DNA from 4 places in the Desulfomicrobium apsheronum genome. Region 3 is predicted to be linked to each of the others. Evidence: predicted binding sites of a transcription regulator. Region 3 holds the regulator's gene; each other region holds the start of a gene.
The links. The regulator sigma-54, encoded in region 3, starts transcription at its own class of promoters, with help from an activator protein. The targets are predictions, from matches to a motif close to CTGGCACGGNNNNTGCTT.
Positions count from the first base shown of each region.

Region 1: BMZ40_RS14315 (YeiH family protein) is a predicted target of sigma-54. The motif match lies at 1,369-1,386, and genes of this name have one in related genera.
Region 2: BMZ40_RS02600 (PEP-CTERM sorting domain-containing protein) is a predicted target of sigma-54. The motif match lies at 1,068-1,085, and genes of this name have one in related genera.
Region 4: BMZ40_RS05580 (ammonium transporter) is a predicted target of sigma-54. The motif match lies at 1,054-1,071, and genes of this name have one in related genera.

Region 1 covers NZ_FORX01000016.1:101,498-103,688, forward strand. Annotated here, with positions in the region: gene BMZ40_RS14305 (hypothetical protein) at 1-387, shown strand, start outside; gene BMZ40_RS14310 (MlaA family lipoprotein) at 396-1,151, shown strand; gene BMZ40_RS14315 (YeiH family protein) at 1,452-2,191, shown strand, end outside.
Region 2 covers NZ_FORX01000002.1:93,354-95,544, forward strand. Annotated here, with positions in the region: gene BMZ40_RS02590 (hypothetical protein) at 1-96, shown strand, start outside; gene BMZ40_RS02595 (CAAX prenyl protease-related protein) at 163-849, opposite strand; gene BMZ40_RS02600 (PEP-CTERM sorting domain-containing protein) at 1,141-2,049, shown strand.
Region 3 covers NZ_FORX01000006.1:83,080-85,270, forward strand. Annotated here, with positions in the region: gene hpf (ribosome hibernation-promoting factor, HPF/YfiA family) at 1-451, opposite strand, end outside; gene rpoN (RNA polymerase factor sigma-54) at 522-1,949, opposite strand; gene lptB (LPS export ABC transporter ATP-binding protein) at 2,056-2,191, opposite strand, start outside.
Region 4 covers NZ_FORX01000003.1:311,799-313,989, reverse strand. Annotated here, with positions in the region: gene BMZ40_RS05580 (ammonium transporter) at 1-1,016, opposite strand, end outside; gene BMZ40_RS05575 (ammonium transporter) at 1,673-2,191, shown strand, end outside.

The sequences.
Region 1 (2,191 bases), on a different contig from region 3:
ACGGGAGCGGGATACATCTCCCCGAGAGGGCACGTCATCGAGAAGAACGAGTCCCTGTCGCCTTATCTGGACGCGGCCGTGGGCGTGAGTTTCGAGGATTATGTGGATGAGTATCTTTTGCCTTTCCTGGCCTTCACGGACCCGGCCATGACCCGGGAACGGGCCGTGGTGGCCAGCAGCCTTGAATCCATCGCCCCTTTTCTGCGCGAGTCCACAAGCATCGCGGTCATGACCAATGCCGACGACCCCATTTTGACCCCCGACAACCTCGATTTTCTGAAACGCACGTTCAACGGCCGCCTGACGCTCTATCCGGCAGGGGGGCACTGCGGCAATATTCGTTATCGAGACAACGTCGCGGCCATGCTCGATTTTTTCCGCAAGTGAGACAAACCATGCGCATATTTCTTCTCTGCCTCATCCTCTTCGTCTCCGCCGGATGCGCCACCAACGGACAGCATCAGCCCGGGCCCTTTGAGGCCCCCGTTCATCGCGGCCTGCCGGAGGACCCCACTCTGGAGCGGCATTTTTTGGTGCATGACCCCTGGGAGGGGTTCAACCGTAACATGTACCATTTCAATGCCCAGCTTGATCGCTATGTCTATCTGCCGGTGGTCAGAACCTACGAAGCAATTCTGCCCGACAGCGTTCAGCAGGGTGTTTCGAATGTTTTCAACAATCTGAAAGAAATACCGATTTTCGTGAACTCCGTCCTGCAAGGCAAGGCCAAAAAGGCTTCGGTCTCTTTGGGCCGCTTTGTCTTCAACACGACCATCGGCCTCGGCGGCATCATCGATGTGCTCGGAAATGGCGGCATCCCGCAGGAAAACGAGGATTTCGGGCAGACCCTGGGCTTCTGGGGCGTGCCCCCCGGTCCGTATCTGGTGCTGCCCGTGTTCGGGCCTTCCGGAGTGCGTGACACGGGAGGCGTGTTCGTGGATGCGGCCATGACCATAAACCCATCGTACGGCCTCTTCCAAGACATGAGCTGGATTGCACGCGAGTCGGTGTCCACCGGCGTTTACGGGGTCAAGGCTGTCGATGCGCGTCATCAGGTCAAGTTTCGCTATTACGAGACAGGAAGCCCCTTCGAGTACCAGCTGGTGCGCTTCATCTACTCCAAGAAGCGCGAGCTCGACATCGATAAGTAGTTTTTTTCTTTCCCCGCTGCCTTGAAAAGGCGTGGCGTTCTTCTCGAACGACCACGCCTTTTTTTATCCTTTTGCGAAATTTTAAACGGCAAGAGAATACAGGTCTTGAATTTTGTGGTGCTAACTTGTGTTTGCAGTGCAAATCGTACTTTGCGCTTTTTTTTAAGTATGAAATTGTAACATGCTGAAATCATGATGTCTTATTTTTCTTGCAGACATGGCAGGGCTTTTGCTTTGCCTTGGTCGTCAAAATAACTGGCGAGAATTACGCTTCAAATTATCGAGGAGGAAGAAAGAAACATGTCAGAAGAAAGCAGCAGCGTCGTCATCGACCACGGGAAAAGCCAGTGGTCGGATTTGTGGAAGAAAGAGGACTTCCTTGCCATCTGGCTCGGTTTTATCATTATTTCCGTTTGCGTCCTTGCGTACACGACTTTTGGTCCCAAGGCTGAGTTTGCCGAGAAGATCGCCACCGCCAACCAGATTCAGGAAGCGGAACTTGCCAAGGCTCCGTTCAAGACCATCGCCTGGCACAATGCTCAGGACGCCAAGAAGCTCAAGGGCTCCAGCTCCGCTTTCGGCAAGTTCGCATCCCACTGGACCAAGACGCCCGGTTCCTGGAAGACCAACCCCATGGACTCCTTGATCCGCTCCGAATCCCAGGCCCAGGCTCTGAACGAAAAGGGCATGCCTAAATACGAAGAGGCCAAGGGCAAGCTTGAAGTGGCACTCGCCGCTGCCGTGGCCGCGGAAGAGGCTGCGGCCGGCGCATCCTTCCAGAACCAGGCGCTCAATGACGAGGCCACAGCCAAGATTTCCGAGTGGCGCGACGCACAAAAGGCCGTCGGGGATGCCAAGAAGAAGGTCGGAAACAAGCCCTACAACTACATCCCGACTCTTATCGGCCTGTGCATATTCATCGCGCTTATTTTCGGTGCCGGCATTGCCATGATGGGCAAGAGCGCGCCTGCGTTCCTGCAGGGTTTCGTGATGGTCTTCCTGGTCGCCGTCCTGGCGTACATTCTCGGCGGGCAGGCCAT
Region 2 (2,191 bases), on a different contig from region 3:
ATACTGCTTGAGGGTTTTCAAGAAGGAATGCGTAGTTTGGGGCACGATTTCGACTATATTTTCAATGAACAAAGGTTGTTAGCTGTTAATGGCTAACCCCGAAAGTCGAGTAAGTCTCTCATGGATAGCCGGCCAATCAGACCGGTTCCGTTTCCTCGCGATTTACCAAAACCACCATTTTTCCGTGTTCAGTACAAAAGCGGCCAGTGCCAGGTTGGTCACTGCGTGGGCCAGGACGCATTGCGCCAGGCTCCTGGTTCTGTAGAGCAGCCAGGAATAGGCCATGCCGGCCATGATTCCGGCGAGGATGAAATGGTGGGCCAAGCCGAAGAGCACTGCGCTGGCCAGAAACGAAATCCAGGTGAACGTGCCGAGCGGAACCTTGGCGAATTCGGGGTTGATGACGTAGCGCAAGATGAAGGATCGCCAGAAGATTTCCTCCATGATCGGGACGATGAGCACGGCGCTGCCGATGCGGATGCCGGTCATGGCCAGGCGCAGGTTCGGGTTCGAAAAGACGCCGGGATTGAAGCCCGGAGGTTCGCTCAGCGCTCCGAAGGTCCAGTCCATGTTGATCCATAACACAAAGACCGCAAGGCCCAGCGCGATGCTCCCCAAAGTCTGGCCGCGTCTCTTCAGATCGGCCCAGCACAGTTCCGTGTAGGCCCGTCGACACAGGAAGAGCGCGATGACGGCGACCAGAGGCCTGAGCGGGTAAAGCAGGGCGAAGGTCGATTCCTGGATGCTGATCCAGGCTTTGCCGTCCATGAAACGCAATCCTTCCTCAAGGCCGATGATGACCATGAAAAGGGCAAAAGGCACTATGCGCGGCCAAGCTTTGTCGTTCATTGGTTGGCTGTTAAGCTAAATGTGTGCCTGTATGCAACGTTCCGTTGTGAGTTGAAAACGATTTTGCTGCTGTTTGTCGAATCTGATGGTTGTATTGCAGCGTTTCATTGGGGCAAACGTTGGTCGAAAGCTGGAAAGTAAAACAACTCGTTGTCGGATTATCTTACATTGTTTGGCGTGTGTTTACAATAAGATGAATGATTAAAGGGTAGTGCATATTGGCATTTTTCCTGCTTGAAGAGATTTATAGCCAAGGGGCGTCACAGAGAAAAACAACCGGAGGGACTGATTATGAAATCGCTTGTCAAGGGCAGTCTTTGCACAACAGTGCTGATGTTTTTATTGGCTTCGCCGTCATGGGCAAGTGTTTGGTTGCCGGAACCTGTCTTTCCCAATGCGATCCCGTACGACGAATATTATTCCTACTCAACAAGCATATTGAAGCAACTTTATCCTGGCTATTCGATCTATCCATCAAATCAAGGTTCGCTTAAAGATGAACTCAAAATCTGGTGGGGTGACAGTGAGAGTGCTGAAAAGGCTGCTGGAGATAATGTAAACATCAGGGGTGGATATAGTTTTCCTGATCCTTTGGCATTTCCAAATGATGGTTCGACTACGGAATTTAACACTGATTTGAATATTAGTTGGGTCGTTTCCGTGGATTTGTTGTATAATTTTCTTCAAAGCGAATTCGAGGGATCAAATATACCTGTTTTCGCATTCGATATTAATCAGATAGGAAACCAGCCAAACATGCTTGGCAACGGATACGTTGCGATCACCGATGAATTTGGAACTATTTTTCCTTATGCGCCTGACGCATTCGGGCTTGCAGAATGGGCCTTCGACGGTCTCAACAATGGTGAGTTTGATGAAGAGGCTCTTGTTGAAGTTCCGAACACGAAGACTGTGGAATTCATGGGTACGGAATACTCGTTCGATACAACCGGAACAAACAATGTGGACTTTCTCGTATATGCCCCAACGATGGACCTGTCCCAGTTTATTGGTCAGGGCCTATTCTTCACGGCTACATTCCAGTATCAGCTTTTGAGCGATGGTTTTGAGGATTTCTTCATCCTGGGTTATAGAAGCGACAATCCTCCTCCGCCTCCAGTCCCTGAACCGGCCACCGTGGCCCTGCTCGGATTCGGCATGGTCGCCCTGGCGTTCGCGGGCGGCAAGCTGCGCAAATAGAATATACCGTCCTTGACGCGAAAGAGACTCGGAGTATCGAAGAGATGCTCCGAGTTTTTTTATGTATCCATTTGATAATCAACAAGAATATTCGCTTGGTCTTGAAGTGGGAGCCTTTTTTTCGGGCGTAATCAACGTTCAG
Region 3 (2,191 bases):
ATTCGTTGTCCGAGCTTTCAAGCTGCAGCGCTGCTTCTTCAACGATCATGGGCTTGGGCGAGAAGTCATCGGTTTTTTGGATGACGGGCTTGCGCCTGGTGTCCGCGTCGTCGTCAAAACTCGCGGCGTCCATGCGGGGGCTGTCGCTGCCGCCCTTGCGTCGGCTCTTGTCCTTATCGCGGGTCTTGCGCATCTGGGCTTCAAGCTTGTCCCAGACGAGGTCGACGGTGGAGTACATGTCCTCGCTGTCTTCGCGGGCGGAGATATGCACGTTCTTTCCAGTCAGCACTATATCGGCGACATGCCGGAATTTCTCCACTTCGAGATTGACCTGCAGCTCAGCGTCGGGGGTGCCGGCCATGAATTTGGCGAGCTTGCCGAAGCGGTCCTTGGCGTATTTGCGCAGATGGTCGGAAGGATCGAAGTTTTTGAAATTGAAGGTAATCCTCATGGAAGCCTCCTCGATTGTTGAGGGTCAGCCCTTTTTGCCGTCCGAAAGGGGCGGCCCAAAGGGCGGGATATCAAAAAACCTGTTTTCGCTTTGATGAGGAATCGATCCCCAGCACCGCGCGATATTTGGCCACTGTTCGCCGGGCGATGTTCACATCCAGCCGTTCCTTCAGCACCGAAGCGATTTTTTCATCGCTGTAGGGGTGCTTCGGGTCTTCCTCGCTGACCATTTTCTTTATGATGGCCTTGACCGATTCGGATCCGACCTGGGTTCCATCATCCATTTCCAGCGCGGAATTGAAGAAAAATTTCAGTTCCATGATGCCGTGCGGGGTGGCCACGTATTTGTTCGTGGTGATCCGGCTGACCGTGGACTCGTGCATTTCGATGTCATCGGCTACATCCTTGAGGATGAGCGGTTTGAGCTTGGTCACCCCGTGTTCAAAAAAGCCCCGCTGAAACCTGACAATGCTTTCAACCACTTTATATAATGTTCTTTGCCTTTGGTGCAAGCTCTTCATGAGCCACATGGCGGAGCGCATCTTGTCGTGCAGATATTCACGGTCCGGGCCTTTGACGGCCAGGTGCATGTCGTCCATGTAGTACGGGCTGAGCTGCAACTTGGGCAGGCCGTCGTCGTTCATGACGATGACGAAATCCCCTTCGTATTCGTACACGAAAACATCCGGGCTGACATATATGGTGCTCTCGCTGCCGTAACTGGCGCCCGGCATGGGGTCCAGGGACTGGATTATGTCCAGATAGGCCTTGAGATCCTCCATCTGGATCTTGAACTTGCGCAGGAGCGGTTTGTAGCGGCGCTTTTCGATGTCTTCGAGATGTTCCCCCACCAGGGAGATCAGGATGGGATCGTCCTGGCCCAGCATTTCCAGCTGGATGAGCAGGCATTCCCGAGGAGAGCGCGCGGCCACGCCCACGGGATCGAAGCGCTGCAGACGATGCAGCATGGACTCCACCAGGGCCAGGGGAGAGAGCGTCTCGGAGGCGATGTCCTCGGCGGTGCTCATCAGGTAGCCCTGGGAATCGAGGTTGCCGATGATGGCCTCGCCGATCATCTCCTCTTCTTCGGTGATGTTGGACAGACAGAGCTGCCACAGCAGATGACCATCCAGGGAAGGCTTGCCCGAGAGCCTGGCCTCGTAGGACATCATCTCCTCAAGGGCCTCGGTCTCCTTGAACTGCACTTGCTTGGCGGTGCTTGAAAAATCGCCGAGGTAGTTTTCCCAGTCCGCGTTGCGCATCAGCTCCGCGTCTTCGTAGGAAGTTTCCGGGCGTGTTTCTGCCGGAGCCTGGATTTCGTGCTCTTCTGAAATTTCCTTGACCCCCTCCTCAAGCATGGGGTTCTCAAGCAACTCCTGCTGAACGGCTTCGAGAAGCTCGAATCTGGAGAGCTGAAGCAGCTTGATGGCCTGCTGCAGCTGCGGTGTCATGACCAGCTGCTGCGTCAGCTTGAGGTTTTGTCGGAGTTCAAGGCCCATAATTGATTTGGTTTCACCGTGTCAGAGGATTGCAGGCTAAAAAACTACCCAGTAACGAATCTGCCATAAAGCTTAGGTCCTGGCAATCCTTGGAAAATCGTGTCCGCTAGAGGCTGAATCCTTCACCGAGGTAAACCTTGCGCGCACCCGGGTCGGCGACGATCTCTTCCGGGCTGCCGTTCAGGATGATGCGGCCGTCGTGGACAAGGTACGCACGGTCGCAGATCTGGAGCGTTTCGCGA
Region 4 (2,191 bases), on a different contig from region 3:
CCGGCCAGCAAGCCGATGATCAGCGAGCCCACGGGAGAGACTTCGTAACAGCCTGCGGTGATGGCCACCAGACCGGCCAGCGCGCCGTTCAGGGACATGGAGGTGTCAGGTTTGCCGTGCTTGATCCAGGCGAAGATCATGGCGCCAAGAGCACCGGTGCAGGCCGCCATGGCGGTGTTGACCGCGATATAACCGATGGTGCCGTCAGCGGTGGTGGTGCTGCCGGGGTTGAAGCCGAACCAGCCGAACCAGAGAATGAACACGCCAAGACCGGCCAGGGGGATGTTGTGCCCGGGGATGGCTTTGGCCTTGCCGTCGGCGGTGTACTTGCCCAGACGGGGCCCGACGACGATCGCACCGGCCAGGGCGATCCAGCCGCCAACTGAGTGGACCACGGTGGAGCCTGCAAAGTCGATGAAGCCCATGGCTTCGAGCCAGCCCGCGCCAAGCTCGTCACCACCCCAGAGGCTGCCCCATGCCCAGTGTCCGGAGACCGGATAGATGAGCGCCGTGACCGCTATGCTGACGATGATGTAGGCCGAAAATTTGGTCCGCTCGGCAATGCCGCCGGAAATGATCGTCGCCGCCGTGGCCGCGAACACGGACTGGAAGAACAGAAATGTCAGATCCCATTGTCCGGCTGCGCTGGTCGGATCGACCCCGGACAGGGCAAAACCGCTGGAACCGAAGAAACCCGATATGTCCTGTCCGAACATGATGCCAAATCCAACCAGAAAGAATACCGGCACGCCGGCGGAAAAATCGAGCAGGTTCTTCATGAGGATGTTGCCGGCATTCTTGGCGCGAGAAAAACCCATTTCAACCAGGGCGAAGCCCGGCTGCATGAACATGACCAGAATGGCCGCGATCAGGGTCCAGAGCAGATTGCCGTGTTCCTGCGAGAGCGCTTCGCCTTCGGCAAAGGCCATGGCGGGGGTGAGGGTTGCAAGCAATAGGGTCAAGGCCCAGACTTTTGGTCTGAGCAGGGCGGTTGTTTGTTTTTTCTCTTCGAACATGATGACCTCCGTGGTGGTGAGTGTTGATACCTCCACAAAGCACAGGGGATGCCAAAGTTGTTAACTGTTTGTTTTTTAATATTATATGGTGTTTCGATGTGTTTGCTCCTGCGGTATTTGTTATTTTTGGAGCCGTTTTTCCGGGCAGACTTCGATATAAATTAACATTTATGTATAATATCGCGCTGGTGTTTTTGTGTTCCCGCTTTTCGGACGCCAGTTTTGCGATGATTTTTAGTTTTCTATTTTATTTCAGGTAATTAATTTTTTTTTCAATTTTGATACACGATTTCTGAGCGCTCCGCTGCCGTCGTGTTCAGGATTTTCTTTTCAGGCATGCCAAATTTCACCGAATAATCCTTTTTTGATAAAGCTGTCCCTCGCGGGAGCAACTGTCCGGGCACTCATTTCGATTTTTCCGTCGAGTTATCACTCCACATGGTGTTTTTCGCCGACAAATTTGTTCATTTTTACAAACTAGTCGGCAGCTGTGTTGTCGCAGTTTTACAAAAAAAGACAATTTGTCGTTTGTTCTGTACGAAATTGTAGTGAAATGAATTCCGGTTGCTCAATCGGTTTTCTTAATACCCCGATATGAAATGATTTTTTCTTGTGGCACCGTCCTTGCTCATATCCGACAAAAATGGAGGTGCATTGTGAATCCGACAGATACTGCTTTTATCATCATTTGTGCTGCCCTGGTCATGTTCATGACCCCAGGGCTCGCTCTCTTCTACGCGGGCATGACCCGTTCCAAAAATGCCCTGGGGACCATTATGCAGAGTTTTGCCGCCCTTGGCGTCATCACCCTGGTCTGGATTTTCTGGGGATATTCCCTGTCGTTCGGTACGGATATGAACGGCCTCATCGGCGGCCTGGACTTCGTGGGCATGGCCGGAGTCGGCATGGAACCGCACGAGTCCATAGCCACCAACCTTCCGCACATGGTCTTCATGATCTTTCAGTGCATGTTCGCCATCATCACTCCCGCCCTGATCTCCGGCGCTTTTGCCGAGCGCATGCGTTTTTCCGCCTTCATCATTTTCATCATCCTGTGGTGCACGTTCGTCTATGCTCCCTTGTGCCACTGGGTCTGGGGCGGCGGCTGGATGGCCCAGATGGGCGCCATGGATTTCGCGGGCGGAGCGGTCGTACACATGAGCTCGGCCAGCGCG